4 regions of the Sinorhizobium sp. CB7 genome follow, and region 2 is predicted to be linked to each of the others. Evidence: riboswitches for the same ligand, from Rfam matches in the RefSeq annotation. Region 2 holds a riboswitch; each other region holds the start of a gene.
The links. Region 2 has a riboswitch for cobalamin ahead of AAE029_RS35715 (ABC transporter substrate-binding protein). Riboswitches for the same ligand answer to the same signal wherever they lie in the genome.
Positions count from the first base shown of each region.

Region 1: another riboswitch for cobalamin. It lies ahead of bluB (5,6-dimethylbenzimidazole synthase); the one in region 2 lies ahead of AAE029_RS35715 (ABC transporter substrate-binding protein).
Region 3: another riboswitch for cobalamin. It lies ahead of AAE029_RS16035 (CbtB-domain containing protein); the one in region 2 lies ahead of AAE029_RS35715 (ABC transporter substrate-binding protein).
Region 4: another riboswitch for cobalamin. It lies ahead of cobU (bifunctional adenosylcobinamide kinase/adenosylcobinamide-phosphate guanylyltransferase); the one in region 2 lies ahead of AAE029_RS35715 (ABC transporter substrate-binding protein).

Region 1 is NZ_JAULLL010000002.1:377,020-381,218, reverse strand. Features, by position in the region: gene AAE029_RS05980 (acyl-homoserine-lactone synthase) at 1-38, shown strand, start outside; gene AAE029_RS05975 (DUF2865 domain-containing protein) at 202-1,281, shown strand; gene bluB (5,6-dimethylbenzimidazole synthase) at 1,393-2,079, opposite strand; cobalamin riboswitch at 2,122-2,335, opposite strand; partial or broken gene AAE029_RS05965 (ankyrin repeat domain-containing protein) at 2,383-4,114, opposite strand.
Region 2 is NZ_JAULLL010000040.1:13,601-17,799, forward strand. Features, by position in the region: gene AAE029_RS35705 (ABC transporter ATP-binding protein) at 1-51, opposite strand, end outside; gene AAE029_RS35710 (FecCD family ABC transporter permease) at 48-1,013, opposite strand; gene AAE029_RS35715 (ABC transporter substrate-binding protein) at 1,088-2,137, opposite strand; cobalamin riboswitch at 2,385-2,621, opposite strand; gene aztD (zinc metallochaperone AztD) at 2,660-3,877, opposite strand.
Region 3 is NZ_JAULLL010000008.1:13,318-17,516, forward strand. Features, by position in the region: gene AAE029_RS16020 (cytochrome c) at 1-122, shown strand, start outside; gene AAE029_RS16025 (cytochrome c) at 357-1,271, shown strand; gene AAE029_RS16030 (hypothetical protein) at 1,301-1,543, shown strand; cobalamin riboswitch at 1,586-1,804, shown strand; gene AAE029_RS16035 (CbtB-domain containing protein) at 1,979-2,164, shown strand; gene AAE029_RS16040 (CbtA family protein) at 2,177-2,899, shown strand; gene AAE029_RS16045 (hypothetical protein) at 2,902-3,183, shown strand; gene AAE029_RS16050 (aldo/keto reductase family oxidoreductase) at 3,299-4,192, opposite strand.
Region 4 is NZ_JAULLL010000002.1:262,719-266,917, reverse strand. Features, by position in the region: gene cobW (cobalamin biosynthesis protein CobW) at 1-955, opposite strand, end outside; gene cobU (bifunctional adenosylcobinamide kinase/adenosylcobinamide-phosphate guanylyltransferase) at 961-1,485, opposite strand; cobalamin riboswitch at 1,637-2,036, opposite strand; gene AAE029_RS05425 (chloride channel protein) at 2,215-4,005, shown strand; gene AAE029_RS05420 (cobyric acid synthase) at 4,010-4,199, opposite strand, start outside.

The DNA of each region.
Region 1 (4,199 bases), on a different contig from region 2:
CAAGAGAGACGACACTGGAACTCGCCCGGGCAGCATGATCAGCACAGCCGGCGAGCGTCCGTCGTGGACATTTCTCGCCGGCCGTTCTAATTTTTTGCAAAGGCTTGTTAAGGCTGGAGCTGTATACGATAGCCAACTTAAGTCTTGATGCCCCGTGAGCCGGCTGGAACCTTTCGCCGGTCGCCTGCGAAGGAAGAAACAGTGAAACGCCGGAGCCTTTCCTTTCTTCTCGTCCTGCCCCTCCTTGCAGCACCCGCGGCAGCGCAGACAAGCGCGCTCTGTGACGATCTGAGGGCGCGTCTGGCGGATCTTCGCGAAGTCGTCGGCAACAATCCCGAAACGCGGCAATACGCAAATGCAATCGCCCAGCAGAACCTCGAAATGCGCAAGGTGCAGAACGATCTGCGCGATTACGGCTGCTCGGGCGGCAGCTTCGTCATTGTCAACGGCGAGAACGCCCCAATGTGCGAGGAACTGCAGGCCGCACTTGATCGCATGCGCGACAATATCCGCTACCTGATCGACAGGCGGAACCAGATCAATCTGACCAGTCGTCCGGATGACGGGCTCCGGCGCCATCTGCTCGCCTCGCTGGAGGAAAACGGCTGCAATGAAGCCAGCATTGTGACGCCCGATGCACTCATTGACCCTGACCGGGACATCGGCCGACGGATGCCGCAGGAGACTTTCATTCCGCCGATGGGCAGTGATCCTCGCGACATCGGGAATTATTCTGACCCACGCGAATATCCCGCCGATGTCAGCACCGTCTGCGTGAGAACCTGTGACGGCGGGTTCTTTCCGCTCTCATCCCATGCGGGGCCTAATGATTTCCAGCGGGACGCGGAAACTTGCGCACGGATGTGTCCGGGCGTTCAAACGGAGCTTTTCTATCGGGTCCTCTCCACTCAGGAGGCGGACGACATGGTTTCGGTTTCGACCGGTGCCCCCTATAGCGCAATGCCCAACGCTTTTGCCTATCGAAACCGGCCTCCGGGAGAAAAATCGTCCTGCACCTGCAATTTCTCGGCCTATTACGAGCAGTTGCGGCGCAACGGCGAACAGGCGTCGACACCGGAAAGTTCGGTCACCAGGATAGAAACGAAGAAATCCCAGCCGACGTCGACCACGGCGCTCAATTCGCCAGCACCGCCACCGGAGCGACCTTACGACCCGGCAGCAAACAAGGTCCGCCAGGTCGGTCCACAATTCCTCGACGACGCCCAAGGGAAGATCGACCTGAAAAAACCGGCCCTTCCCGGCCCGCAGCCGCAGCAATAGAGCAGTTCCAGGAAAAGTGCGAAGCGGTTTTCCGTCCGGAATTGCGCAAAAATAAAAAGTTAGAGCGGTTCTGCGCCTCCATGAAAAGCTGAAACGCTATAGGCAAACAGCTCAGGGAGTGTTTCCCCAGCGCTCGCTGAAGACCAGTTCTTCGAGCGGCAGACGTTGCCGCCAGCCCTTCACTGCCAGTTCCGGTTCGCTGTAAAGCTTATCGACATATCCAACACAGAGCCAGGCAACAATCTCGATCCTTTCTGGAATGCCGAGGATATTACGGATGTCGCTGTTATGAAAAATGCTGACCCAGCCAACCCCAACCCCTTCGGCGCGGGCCGCCAGCCATAGGTTCTGAATGGCGCAGACCGTCGAATAGACATCCATGCGCGGATTGTGGGTCCGCCCGATCACGACCTTGCCGCCGCGATCCGGATCGCAGGTGACGCAGATGCTGAGCGGCGCCTTGCGGATGCCTTCGAGTTTCAGGGAGCGATAGGTCTCGCGCCGTTCTTCCTCGAACATCAGCGCCGCCTCGCGGTTCGCCCGGTCGAAGGCCTGCCAGGCTCTCTCACGCACGTCTGCATCGCGCACGAGGATGAAGTTCCATGGCTGCATGAAGCCGACGGAAGGTGCGTTGTGCGCCGCCTGGAGAAGCCGGTTCACCAAGTCATCGGGCAAGGGATCAGGCAGGAACTGGTCACGGACATCCCGCCGTGTTTCAATGGCGTGGTATACAGCCTCACGTTCAGTGACGGAAAAAGCTTCCGCACGGACAAGAAAGTCCGCAGATTCTGGTCGCATCGTCAACTCCCCAACAATGCTGACCTCCCCGCCGTCCACGCGGGTCAGCCTATCTCGCCAGGCCGGTCTTCTGACTAGGCTTCCTCTGCCCGCCGCTGCCTTCCCGGTTCAGGAACCAGTGGCAACCATCTGAAAAGAGCTTGAGAAAGCTCAATCCTGCGGCAGGCATCCGCCATACAGCGTTGGGCACGTTCCGGATTTTCACCGGATTCCCGATTCTCCCGCTTGCGCGGGCACCTGACCCCACCGGTATGCGCGATGCGCTCGCAGAAAGCAAGCGGATCGCAAGGCGCCGGCCGAGGCTCACGTCATCGGTGTGTGGCCGTCAAGAATCGAGAAGAGCGCTTCATCGCCCATTTCCCGTGCCACATGCTTCAGCGAACGGCCGGATGTATTCCTGATCGTGGGATCGGCACCTCGCTTCATCAGGAAATGGATTACCTCGAAGCGGCCGTTGAGAACGGCAAAGCCGAGCGGAGTGAGCCAGTCGCGATCCGGATCCGCTCTGCCGCTGGGCCGGAAGCTTCCAAATGTTCTCTCCATCAGTGACGGATCGGCGTCAAGCAACGCAGTGAGCTGATCCATCATGCCATAGGCAGCCGCAGCGAAGATATCGAGCGACTGATCTCTAAGAAAGTTGACCATGTCCGGCTGGCCGTTGTACTCGGCCCAACCAATCGGCGGCGCATAGTGGTAAGGATCGCGGATTTTCGTATCGGCGCCATGCTCGATCAGGAGCTTTGCCATCTCGATATGGCCATGCAGGGCTGCCTCATGTAGCGGCGCTCGGCTCGTCATGGCGTTGACATCGAAACCGAGCGTCAGCATGCGTCTGACCGGTTCGAAAGCGTTGTCGGCGACCGCTTCATGCAGCATTGCTGGATGGACGCGTTGCATCTGCGCCGGACTGGTGAGCTCCCGCATCATCCCGACCACCTCTTCGATCGGAAGTTCCGTATTCATGATCGAAATATGGAGCTGGTCTTCTGGCTTCAGTCGGACCGCAACTGCTCCCTTTCTCACGAGATACAACGCCAGCTCCCGGTCGCCGCCGAGCTGGGCCCATTCGAAAGGCGTCCGTCCGTTGACCGGTCTGATGACATCGGCGCCGTGTTCAACCAGCAGCCTGACGCGCTCGGGCATGCGTTTTTCCAGTGCCCAGGCGAGCTGGTAGTCGAACACGGTCTGCGAATTCTCCACGAATTTTCCGTCTGTCCGCACCAGCCAATTGTTGCGATGCTGAGCCGAGAGCCCGTATTCGAGAAGCAATTTCAAACATGAATTATCCGGTTCGAACATGCGATTATAAAGCGCCTGGCTGTCGTTCGGATCGGCACCGGCATCGAGCAGATGCGCGCGAAAGCGATGCAATCCGGATGTTCGGGCTGACGCAGCTTGCCCGCTTCCCCCTCGCCGAAGGCGCCAGTTAGCGCCGTGAAACGATATTGTCCGTCATCGAGGTAGAAGGCGTTGGGACTGGCGCCGCGTTCGATCAGCAGTCGTGCTGCCGGAAGGCTTGAGCGACCCGGCACACGCGCATAGGCGGCATAGAGCAGCGGTGGCCAATCATAAGGTCCGCCCTTGCGGTCGAGAAGCTGCGGCTGGCGGTCAAGCCAGCGGGCAACGCGCGTGGCGTCGCCGATGGCAGCCGCGACATGAATGTTCTCGTCCGCAATGACGGGGTGGTCCTGCAGCAGGCGGAGAGCTGCCTCGAAACGGGCTGGATCGGCGGAAATGCGGGCGAAATAGGAAACCGTCGCAAGCGAGAGAAAGTGATTGGCGAGCTGATCGCGCGGCAGTTCGTCGGGACTGATCCTGTCGAAATGGGCCTTGAGCTTGGTCCAGCTCGAAAAGCCATGTTCACGGGCGATGACAAGCTGGACGTCCTGCAGTCCGACGTCCTCGATTTTGGAGAAATAGGATTCAACGCGAGCGCGGGCCGACGCATCACCGGATTGCACGGATCGGAGGAGAAGTTTCGCCTTTTTTTTAGGGATTCAATGCTGGCGCTCGCGGCAGATGGGCGCGTGGTCATGACGACCTCCTTTCGTTCACGTCCGGTATCCGCGCCCACAGACTGAAAAGAGGTGTGGCAGTCTATAAATTCAACATCAGGTGGG
Region 2 (4,199 bases):
GATCATCGCGCCGCCTGCGTCCCACCGCACATCCTCGATCGAAATGCTCAAACCGCCCTCCTGGCTTTGTAGAGAATGATGGCGAAAGCCGGCGCGCCGAAGAGTGCCGTGACCACACCGATCGGCAGGACCTGCTGCGCGACGATGGTGCGCGAGACGATATCGGCGAGCACCATGAAGATCGCGCCGATCAGCGCCGTTGTCGGCAGCAGACGGCCATGTCCGGGACCGACGAGGAAGCGCGCGGCATGCGGAATGACCAGGCCGACGAAACCGATCGAGCCGACGATGCTGACCATTGTGGCCGTCATCAGCGCCGTCAGGGCGAGCAGGACAATGCGCACGCGCCTGACCGGAATTCCGAGTGAAGCTGCGGAATCGCTGCCGAAGGTGAAGGCGTCGAGCGCGCGGGTATGAAACATGCAGATGAGGAAGCCGGCAAAGGCAACCGGCATGGCGAGAAAGACGTCCGGCCAGCGAACGCCGCTGAGGCTGCCGAGCAGCCAGAACATCACGCCCCTTGCCTGCTCGGCATTGGCCGAGGTCGTGACGATATAGGAGGTGAGCGCATTGAAGAGCTGCGAACCGGCAACCCCTGCCAGAATGATCCGGTCGGCGCCGCCGCCCGCGCCCGCCGCAAGCAGAGAGACGAGAACGAAGGCTGCGACTGCGCCGATGAAGGCGCCGGTCGAAAGGGTCATGACCCCGGCCCCGACGCCGAGGATCATGATGGCGACGGCGCCGGTCGAAGCACCCGCCGAGATGCCGAGCACGTAGGGTTCGGCAAGGGGATTTCGAAGCAGCGCTTGCAGGATGGCGCCCGTCAGCGCAAGCGCCGCACCGGAGCTCGCGGCAACCAGCGCCCGGCTCAGGCGATAGTCCCAGATGATCCCCTCATGGATCGGCTTGATCGTGAAGGTCGCACCGAAGACCCGATTGGCGATTGCTTCCGCGGTCGTCTGCAAGGGGATGACGATTTCGCCGATCGACACCGCGAGGCTGATCGCCAGCATCAGGGCGATCAGCGAGAGTGCGGACAGGGCGGCAAAGGCGCCCCACCCGCTTCGTTGCGTGGTTGTTGCGATGCTCACTGGGCCAGCCCGAATTTCCGGATGCCTTCCGCCAATGTCTCGATGCCGTCGACAATGCGGATCGACGGGCTCATCGCCTGCGAGTCCATCACAATGATATGCTTCTTTTCCACCGCATCGATCTTGCTTGCGACCGGATCGGTCTTAAGGAACTTCACCTTGATCGCCGGATCGTCGGCGGCATAGCGACGGCGGTCCATGGCGGCAATGACGATGATGTCAGGGTTGAGGCCCGCAATCGTTTCCCATCCGACCATCGGCCATTCCTCGTTCGTGGTGATCACGTTCTTTGCGCCGAGGGTCTGCATGATATAGGCGGGCGCTCCGTTCCGTCCGGCCATATAGGCCTCGCCGTCCACCTCCTTGCTGGAGAACCAGAAGACGACGGGAATGCCCTTCGCCTTCGCATTGGCAACCGAGGCGATCGCCTTGGCCTCACGCTCTTTCAAGCCTGCGATCAGGGCATCGCCCCGATCCTGAACGTCGAAGATCTGCGCAAGCTCGGCGATTTCCTGATAGATGAGGTCGGTCTTCAGCATTTCCTTGCGGACACCGTCCCCGCCGACGGAATTGTCCTTGGCGGCGCAATCGGCCGGCGCAACATAGCTGTTGATCCCGAGCTTCGAAAACTGATCATAACTGCCAACCGAGCCGTTCGGACCGACATGCCATTCGAACTCTGCGGCAACCAGTTCGGGATCAGTTCCGACGACGGACTCAAAGCTCGGATCATTGTCCGCAAGCCGTTTGATCCTGCTGTTTTCCGCCTCGAACTGCTTCAGGACAGGGCTGAACCAGACTGCGGTTCCGGTGATGCGGTCGGCAAGACCGAGCGACAGTAAGATCTCGGTCATGGCCTGGCCGACCGACACGACCCGCTCGGGCGCCTTCTCGAAGGTGACGGACCGGCCGCAATTGGTGATGGTCAGAGGATAGACCGTCGGGGCCGCGGACGTAGCCGACGAGCCTGCCCCGAAAGCGAGCGCCGCAAGGGCGAAGGTCAGGGCGCGCGGCAAGGATTTGCGGATAATAGGATGGGGAAACATGGCAATGCTCACTGAAAATCGGAGGCGTGTCCGCTTTGCGGATCGATCGCTCCGGTGTTGATGGGAAATGCTCGCTCAATCGGCGGCGGTGCCGGTAGCTGTGCCACCAGATTACTGGCAGACGCGCTAGCGATTATCTTTTGTCGAAAAAGAGGATCCGGTCCGTCTCATGCGGGCGGGTCTGCGCCTGAAAATGGCGTCAAAAGAAATCATGTCGTCTCCTGTTCCGGGCAACCCCGCCCGTTCAATTGGATCTCTCTTCGACGGCAGGTCTCCTGGCTCGCGGATATGCGCCGGTTCATCTGCCTTCCCGTGAGGCTTAAGCTCACAGTGGCATGGCGCTCTCGCGCCACGGGGATGATCGGCAATCCGCTTACAGTTGCGGGGGCAGCCACGGTCTTGGTCCCTCTTGGGTCGTCCGCACCGTGTTCCCTATTAATCCCTTCTGAGTCGTCATCGGGGAACCGTCGCGCTCAGTTACGCCGAGCGCGACGGTCGCGTCAAGCCGCGGGAGGCAAGCGGTCAATGGACGGTCCCGGATCCCCCAACGGCGACGATGCTGAAGGGCTGCCCTTCGACCGCGATGGTGCGGACCTCCTTCATCGTGTCGATGTCGATCATCCGAACGAGGCCATGGCGGGGATCGGTGATGGCAACCTCATCGCCGGCCACCGCAAGCCTGGGGCGTGGGTCGCGCCAGTGGCCGTCCTTGCTGTAGGGCTCGGTGACCGTCGCCGATACGCGGATTTTCCCATTCAGGATATCGATGACATGCAATTGCCCATCTTCGGTGAGCACGTAGGCGTTCTTAATGCGCGCAGGATCGAGTGCGAAATCGATGCGTCGGGTCGGCAGGTCTACAAGGCGGTAAGGCTCGGCGCTTTCGGGATCGATCAGGGCAATTTTGTCTTCGCCGTAATTGCCCAGGAAGAACTGCATGGCCTTGCTGCCGAGCAAGGTGGTGACCTTTCCCTTCGGCAGTGCTTCGCCATATTCCAGCATTTTGAGTTGCACGGTCCCCTGCTTGCCGGGACGCGCGATCAGGACGCCTTCTTCGCAGCCAAAGGCGACAAGCCTCGCCGAGAAGGCCTCCCCGTGCAACGCCGAGCAGGGTTCCACCTCGCCGATCTGCCCGCCGCTCGCATCGAGAACGCGCAGACCGAGACGCGGCGGCAGTTCATCCGGCTTCGTCTCCGCCTTGGTATCGGGAACGGAAACAAGCATGTTCTCTCCCATGGGGACGGCGACTCCATGGTGCGGCGCCGTCGCATCGATGGTCCTTTGGTGCGCCTCGCCCGTAAGGATTCCTTCTTCGGAGAGAAGCCTCGCTTTGCCCTCCCGGTCGTAAAACAGCACCACGTCGTCGCCATGCATGACGGCGTGGACCGGTCGCTTCCCGTCGAAGGCAACCTGTAGCAGCTCGGGTTCGGACATTTCCAGATCGCGATGCTCGCCATGGTCGGAAAGCGTCACGCCGGATTTGATCGCCTGGACGGTATCGGCTTCGGTTTGGACGGCAAAAACGGTCCGGCCGGAACCGCTGGCGGAGAGCGCAGCATATCCCTTCAACCCGAACTCGCCAGTCTGCCTTCCCGTCATAGCATCGAATGACCGAGCTATCGGAGCGGTATGATCGGCAACGAACAGACGCCATGCCTGCCTTTCCTCTTCGGCATAAGCCGAGCCCGTCAAAATGCCTGCCGCCGCAATACTTCCGACCATTGTCGATCTGGATATCATGGAAATTCTCCTTTGATATGTAATAACATTACGTCTGCTATCAAAGTTGCCGAACCCTGTCCAGTCTCTCGGTCCGCAATCTAGAACTTGAGGTGCCAGATGTGAGCTTTCCGGAGGTTGTCCGTGTTGATGCATGAGCTAGAGCAATTCCAGGAAAGGTGCGGAACGCGGTTTTCCGTCCGGAATTGCGTAAAAAATAGAAAGTTAGAGCGGTTCTGCGCTTCCATGAAGGCTGAAACGCTCTGGCGGGGATCTATGAAGGGCAGTGCGAGGACACGACTGCCGGCTTAGCCGAGGATCAGGGCCGGGATGCGCCTCTCTG
Region 3 (4,199 bases), on a different contig from region 2:
CCGACGCAGAGACCCTGGTCGCTCAGCTTCCAGCGGATGCTGCGGCTGTCGGTGCCGCCGTCAAATCACTTGGCGCCAACTGCAGCGGCTGTCATGAGAACTACCGCATCAAAGTTGACTAGAGCGGGATGCCGAAAAGTGTGCGCGGTTTTCGGACAACATCCCGCTCTGACTTTTTGATTTAGAGGCGGATCCAGATTTCAGGTCGATTCGACCTGAAATCATCCGGCTCTGAGGCTGATCGGTAGGTCGTTTCGGCGCCACCGCCGCATCTGTACCGCGCCGGTCTTGCCTCCGGCGCGGTTCTCTCATCTTATGCAGCGCAAAGATCTCCGATATTTCTAAGAAGGAAGCCAATGGCTGCGATAGTCGCGAAAGTGCTGCTCTGTCTTGTCGGTCTCGCTGTCATCGGGGCGGGCGCCTTCTATTTCGTCACCCGCCCGGATCCGCTGCCCGAAAGCCATTGGGCCAATCTCGGGGCGCCTGACGTCAAGAACGGCGAGATGGTTTTCTGGGCAGGTGGCTGCGTCAGCTGTCATGTGGCGCCCGGCGCCCAGGGCGATGCGCGGCTTGTGCTTTCGGGAGGGCTGGCCCTGAACAGCCCCTTCGGCACCTTCCACGTTCCAAACATCTCCCCGGACGAAACGGCCGGCATCGGTACCTGGACGCTGGCCGACTTCGGCAATGCCATGAAGCGCGGCGTCGGCAGGAACGGCGAGCATCTCTATCCGTCCTTTCCCTACGGCTCCTATACGCGCATGAGCGACAAGGACGTCAACGATCTCTTTGCTTTTCTGAAGACGCTGCCGAAAAGCAGCAATGTGGCGCCGCCTCATGAACTACCGTTTCCGTTCAATATCCGGCTGGCGCTCGGGGGATGGAAATTCCTCTATTTCAATGATCAGCCGCGTGTTGTGCTCGCTGACGCCGACGACAAGGTCAAGCATGGTCAATATCTCGTCGAAGGGCTTGGCCACTGCGGCGAATGCCATACGCCGCGCGATGCTCTTGGCGGCTTCCTCAAGGACCAGTGGCTGGCTGGCGCGCCGAACCCGGAGGGCAGGGGCCGTATTCCGGACATTACACCCGGCTCGAAGGCGGTTGGCTCCTGGAGCGCGAGTGATATCGCGAGCTATCTAGAGACCGGCTTCACGCCTGACTTCGATTCGGTCGGTGGCTCCATGGTCGATGTCCAGAAGAATATCGCCCGTCTACCCGCTTCCGACCGTGACGCGATCGCGGCCTATTTGAAAGCCATCCCGGCGCGCTAGGACCTTCCTCGAGAAAGAAAGCGGATAGCATGAAACCTGACAGACCGCTCTCTTCCGAGGACATCGACGCCGCGTTCATCCGCCTGAAGCAGCGCTATGCGGCCGGGAACGAGCCGATGGCGCGCTGGATGACGGACACCATGGCGAAGCTGGAGACGCGTCTTGCAGAGGATGTCAAGGATCCGCGCGACCTGGCTGAGGCGCGTGCCGCCGCTCTCGCCTTCATCCGCATGACACTGGAACAATGGGCAAAGAGGCCGCCGCATGAATAGGACGCGCAGCGGCCGTATTGACACCGCCCGGCATGCTGAGTGATAGTTCCTTCATTCGATGGTTCCCCGTAAGCCAAGCTTCGGGGATGAAAAGGGAACACGATAGGGATGACCCATGAGGGGCCCGATTCGTGGCTGCCCCCGCAACTGTGAGCGGCGAGTCCGAGGACCAATTCCGGCCACTGGTATTTAAACCGGGAAGGCGCGGTTCCGGATTGTGACCCGCAAGCCAGGAGACCTGCCATTGAATGATGTCCAAGTCGGGCGGGGTGTCCCGAGACTGCGATGCTGATGGAAATTGCCACTCTCGGCAACTTATTTCCGTCGTTGCGGCCTTTTCGTCCCTCCAGGCTATACCATTCCACTCGGGAGCCGCCGCCTTGCGCAGATCGCCGGCTCATCAATTTATCTCTGCGCTGGATGAGGGGACGTTTCATGCCTGTTCAGCAAACTGCTTCCACTGTCGTCACGACCGACGTCAAGGCCGGCAAAATTTTGCAGTCGGTGATCGCCATCTGCTTCGGTTTGGTCATTGTCGGTTTCGTCGGCTTCTCGCATCTCGAAGTCGTTCACAATGCGGCGCATGATACGCGCCATGCCAACGCGTTTCCCTGCCACTGAGCGGTTAGAGCCATGTCGCTTTTCCGTTCGATCGTCTTCACATCGGTCATTGTTGGCCTGATCGTCGGTGTTGCCGTCAGCGTCGCGCAATTTATCGGCACGAGCCAGCTTATCCTCAAGGCGGAAGTCTATGAGAAGGCTGGCGAAGCACCCGCGCACGATGCCGATGCTGCAGCGCCCGCCGCGCACGATCATACCGCCGTGGCCGCGCACGAACATGAGGAAGGCGGCTGGGAGCCGGCCGACGGCTTCGAGCGCAACGCCTTCACGGTCGCCGCCAATATCCTGACCGCGATCGGCTATTCGCTGGTTCTAACGGGCCTCATCGCGTTGCGCGGCAAGCCGGTTACATGGCGCGATGGCCTGCTGTGGGGGCTTGCCGGATTTGCCTGCGTGATGCTGGCGCCGATGCTCGGCCTGCCGCCGGAACTGCCGGGCACGCAGGCTGCTCCGCTTGGTGAGCGGCAGATCTGGTGGGTTGGAACGGCCGTCGCGACCGCCGCCGCCATCGGGCTTATCGCCTTCCAGCGCAAGCCCTGGGCTGCCGTGCTCGCTGTCGTTCTGATCGCCGCGCCGCATCTGATCGGCGCCCCTGCGGCCCCTGAAGGAGAGCATGCGCTGGCGCCGGAGGCGCTGGAGCATCAGTTCGTCGTCGCAGCCGTGTTGACGAGCCTGCTTTTCTGGGTGCTGCTCGGTTCTCTCAGCGGCAGCATCTATCGCCGTTTCGAGGCCTGATATTGCCCCGCCTTGTCGCCGAATGGCGCGAGGACATCGATGCTCTGCAATTCGCCGCCGTGGATCACGGCGGCGTTTGCGTCATTCACAGGCTGGCCTTTCGCAGCCTGCTCGGCTTCACGCCGCAACGAGAGGATTGCCTCGCCTATTTCACGATGCATTCCGTCGCTTTCGACGCGGCGGCCTCGGCGAAGATTGCGGCTGCAAATATACCGCCGGGCCGCAGTTTTCATTTGAACAGCAGGGATGTTTCCCGGCAGCTCAATGCGGCAAAGACCCTTTAGATCGGGATGATTTCAGGTCGGATCGACCTGAAATCTGAATCCATCTCTCGATCGAAAAGTTGGAGCGGGATGTCGCCCGAAACAGCGCACACTTTTAGGCACCGCGCTGCGGCGTTCAAGCAGACACGGCAGGTTCTGGCTTTTGCTCTCCGATCGCATCCAACTGGGCGAGCGCTTCGTTAGATAGCGTCAGTTTGGCGGCTGCGAGATTTTCACTCAGATGCGCCAGCGATGACGTTCCAGGGATGAGGAGAATGTTTGGCGCCCGGTGCAGCAACCAGGCGAGGGCGATTTGCATCGGCGTGGCGTCGAGTTGCGTCGCCACCGTTGAAAGGATCGACGATTGAAGTGGCGTCATGCCACCCAGTGGCCAGAAAGGCACGTAAGCGATGCCGGCCGCCGCCAATGTGTCGATAAGGCCGTCATCGGCGCGGAACGCGAGATTGTATTGGTTCTGGACGCATGCGACCTCGGCGATGCCACGCGCTTCTTCGACTTGTGCGAGGGTGACATTGCTCAAGCCGAGTTGCCGGATGAGCCCTTGGCGTTGTAGCTCGGCAAGGACAGCAAATGGCTCCTCGATCGACCCCTCCGCTGGTTCGTGTATTGTGCCCGGAACGCGCAGATTGACGACATCGAGCACCTCGACTCGGAGGTTCCTGAGGTTGTCGTGAACCTGGCGGACGAGATCGCCCGGGCTGAGGGCAGGGCGCCATGATGCATCGTCACCGCGGGACGCACCGACTTTCGTGACAATCACCAAGTCGTCCGGATAGGGATGGAGCGCCTCGGCGATAAGCTGATTGGTGACGTGCGGGCCGTAGAAGTCACTGGTGTCGATATGATTTACTCCAGTCCCCACGGCCTCCCGCAGAACTGCGAGTGCCATTTCCCGATCCTTTGGCGGGCCGAACACGCCGGGACCGGCGAGCTGCATGGCGCCATATCCCATGCGATTAACCGTGCGGTTGCCGAGATGAAAAGAACCGGCGGACGAGATGTTAGTCATGACAGAT
Region 4 (4,199 bases), on a different contig from region 2:
CCCAGGCCCGATCGAAATAGTTGTCTATGCGGCTGCCGACCGCTTGAATCTGCAAGCGCATCGGCTTGCCGGGGACATCAACGAAACCCTTGAGGCGCAGCACATCATGTTCGGCGATCACGCCCTTCAGCTTTTCGACAAAGGTCGCCGGATCGCCAATCGGACCGAGCTCGACGACGAAGCTGTCGAATTCATCGTGATCGTGCGGCGTACCGTCCTCATGCTCCAGCTCGTGGTGCGACTTGCGGTTTGCGACATCAGCTTCCGCTCCAATGCCGAGGCCGAGCAGGATGGCGGCAGGCACTTCGCCATTCCTGGCCTCGATCATTGTCGGCTTGCGGGCGATCCGGGAAGCGACCTCTTCGCGGACGCGGCCGAGACCGTCGCTGTCGATGAGATCCGTCTTATTCAGGACGATAAGGTCTGCGCAGGTGAGCTGGTCTTCGAACAGCTCTTCGATCGGGCTTTCATGATCGAGGGAATCGTCCTCGACGCGACGCGATTCGACTGCATCGTGATCGTCGGCGAAGCGACCAGCGGCGACTGCCGCGCTGTCGACGACGGTAACGACGCCGTCAACCGTCACTTGCGTGCGAATATCGGGCCAGTTGAAGGCGGCGACCAATGGCTGCGGCAGTGCCAGACCCGAGGTCTCGATCACGATGTGGTCGGGGCGCCGCTCGCGTTCCAGCAGCTTGGTCATGGTCGGGATGAAGTCATCGGCGACCGTGCAGCATATGCAGCCATTGGTAAGCTCGATGATGTCGTCCTCCGTGCAGTTCTCCGCACCGCACCCTTTCAATACCTCACCGTCAACGCCGAGATCGCCGAATTCGTTGATGATGAGGGCGATCTTCTTGCCGTTGGTATTGGAAAGCAGGTTGCGGATCATCGTCGTCTTGCCGGCGCCCAGAAAGCCGGTGATGACGGTGGCTGGAATCTTTTCCTGGTTCATGCGGATCAACCCTTCATTTTGAGCGGCAGCCCCGCCGCTACGAAATAGACTTCGGCCACTGCTGCGGCGACCATCTGGTGAAGCCGGCCGGCCTGGTCGCGAAATTCGCGCGCCATGCGGTTTTCCGGCACGATGCCGAGACCGACCTCATTGGAAACAAAGACGAGGCGCGCCCGCGCCATCGGCAGGAATTCGATGAGAGCGGCAAATTCACTCGCCATATTGCGCTCCTCCATCATCAGGTTCGTGACCCAAAGCGTCAGACAGTCGATGAGTATGGCTCTGCCATCGGCATCGATTGTGCGCAGACAACTCACAAGATCGAGCGGCTCCTCGTGCGTCGTCCAGAGCGCGTCCCGATCGGACTTATGCTGTTCGATGCGGCATCGCATCTCCTCGTCCCAGGCGCGGCCGGTCGCCACATAGTGGCGTTCGGGACCAGAGGACATGACAAGCGATTCGGCGAAGCGGGATTTGCCGGAGCGAGCGCCGCCGAGAACGAGAGCGGCGCCTGATGACTGAAATGGCATCAATGGCTCCGGTCGTTACACGAGCGGACGCAAATCGGCGCGAGACGCGACCGGAAAGCACGGAAGGACGTTCGCGCAAAGCGAACGCAGGAATAATTTCAGCGCCATGACAACCTCCGTGCTGGCAGCGGGGATTTTCCCCATCGATGGGCTTCCGCCCGACACGCATGGCAGGTCTCCTGGCTCGCGGGTAAGGCACCGCGACCGGGGCAGACCGTTTCGGGTCGCCCTGATCGTGCACCAGCGGATCTCCCTCGCCTTCCCGGCTTGCAATCATGAAAAGGCGGACGATTCGTAGAAATAGAGGCGTCCCGCCGCGGTTGATCATGATGCCACGCCAGTGGCTTTTTCCGGCTCCCCTCCTTCTCGCCCGCCCGCGCCATGCGGGCCGCCGACGAAAATTCGAAGGAACCGAACGGAAGACCCTGACCGCTCTACAGTCGCGGGGTCGGCTGTGATGAGAGCGCCCGGCATGGGTCCGCTCCTTCACATTCCCTTTTCATCCCATGCGACAACATCGCCGCTCGGGAACCATCCGTATGCCGCAATGATTAGGCGTTCGGTTCTCGCAAGTCAATCAACGCCAATTATGCGACACCGAATGTTCCAACGACGAAACCTGCAAGAAAAAAAAGAAACTTGCCGGTCTTCTGCCGCAATTCTTTGACGTTCAACGACTATAGAGGCGAACGCCTCCGGATCAGGACACGCAAATCACCCATCTTTTCCATGCTGCAGAAATTTGAACCGCGCCGTCTCGGCATCCTCTATACACTCTTCGACCCTGGTCGCCTGAGGGCGCTTGTCCGTCGCAGCGAACTCGGTCTCGTCTTCGCCGGAGCCCTTATCGGCGTCACCTCCGGCCTCGCGGTGACCGCCATGAGCCTTGTATCGACGAAGATGCACAGCCTGATTTTCGGCATCGGTGAGGCCGAACGTCTGAGTGCAAGTGACATAGATAACCGCTTTCTGCTGTTGGTTGCGCCAGTCGCGGGTGGCATCATCCTTGGCCTGCTGATCTTCCTCCTCGCCAAGACGCGGAAGAAACCGATGGTTGACCCGATCGAAGCCAACGCGCTTCATGGCGGCCGTTTGTCCCTGACCGACAGCATCCTCGTCGCAGTCCAGAACGTGATTTCCAACGGTTTCGGCGCTTCGGTCGGCCTTGAGGCCGGTTACACCCAGCTCGCCGCCGGCATTGCCTCCAAGGTCGGCTACAAACTGCAATTGCGTCGCGCCGATCTAAGGACGCTGGTTGGCTGCGGTGCCGCGGGCGCAATCGCCGCCGCCTTCAATGCACCCTTGACGGGCGCCTTTTATGCTTTCGAACTCATCATCGGCACCTATACGATCGTGTCGCTGACCCCGGTGGTCGTCTCCGCCCTGATTGCGACGATCGTGGCCCGTCTTCTCGCCGGCAGCGACTTTATGATCGATGTCGGAGAATTCGGCAGCGTCGCGACGGCCGACTACGTGCCCGCAATTCTTCTGGGAGCCTTCTGTGCCGGCGTCGGCATCCTGCTCATGCAGGCGGTATCCGCCGTCGAGGAAGTGGCGCGCAAGAGTTCCATCGCTCCGCCTTTCCGTCCGGCGCTCGGAGGCATTGTTGTCGGCTTGCTCGCCATGATCTCGCCGCAGGTCCTTTCGGCGGGCCACGGTGCTCTGCACCTGAATCTTGCCCGCGATGTCGCGATCCCATCGCTGATCGGGCTTTTCCTGTTGAAATCGCTCGCATCAGCCGTGTCGATCGGCTCGGGCTTCAGGGGCGGTCTGTTCTTCGCCTCGCTCTTCATGGGTGCCCTGCTCGGCAAACTCTTCGCCTATTCGGCTCCCTATTTCGCGAACGCTACGCTGACGCCGGTGATCTATGCCGTCGTTGGGATGAGCTCGCTCGCCGTGGCGATCATCGGCGGTCCGCTGACGATGACGTTCCTGGCCTTGGAGATCACCGGCGACTTTGCCATTACCGCGCTGGTGCTTGCCTCGGTCATCACCTCGTCCCTGGTCGTCCGGACAACCTTCGGCTACTCGTTCGCGACATGGCGATTCCATCTGCGCGGTGAAAGCATCCGCAGTGCCCATGATGTCGGCTGGATCCGCAATCTGACGGTCAACAGACTGATGCGGTCCGACGTGCGCACGGCCAATGCCAATGTCAGCGTGGCCGAATTCCGCCGGCAGTTCCCGATCGGTTCCACCCAGCGCGTCATCCTTCTCGATGATTCGGAAAAATATGCCGGTATCGTCCTTGTGCCGGATGTCTATGCAGGCCTTGTCGACAAGGATGAAGAAAATCAAAGTCTCGCCGACTTCATCAAATACCGGAATGATTTTCTGCTGCCGCAAATGAATGCCAAACAGGCGGCTGCGATCTTCGACAAGACGGAAAGCGAAGCGCTTGCGGTCGTCAACAATCTGATTGAGCGCAAGGTCGTCGGTCAGCTCAGCGAGAGCCATACGCTGCGCCGCTACAGTGAGGAACTGGACAGGCGACGGCGCGAGGTTTTTGGCGAGCTGTAGGGGCCTAGCCCAGCAGGCTCTTCAGCCAATCCCGGTTCAGCACTTTGTCCAGTTCCATCGCAATCTCGTCCAGCGCGTCCTCGACACCCTGGCGATAGTTTGTCCGCTCGCCTGAAAGGCCGAAGCTTTCGAGCAGTTTTGTCCTGTAGGCATCGCTGCTGAAGAGCCCATGAAGATAGGTGCCCATAACTCGG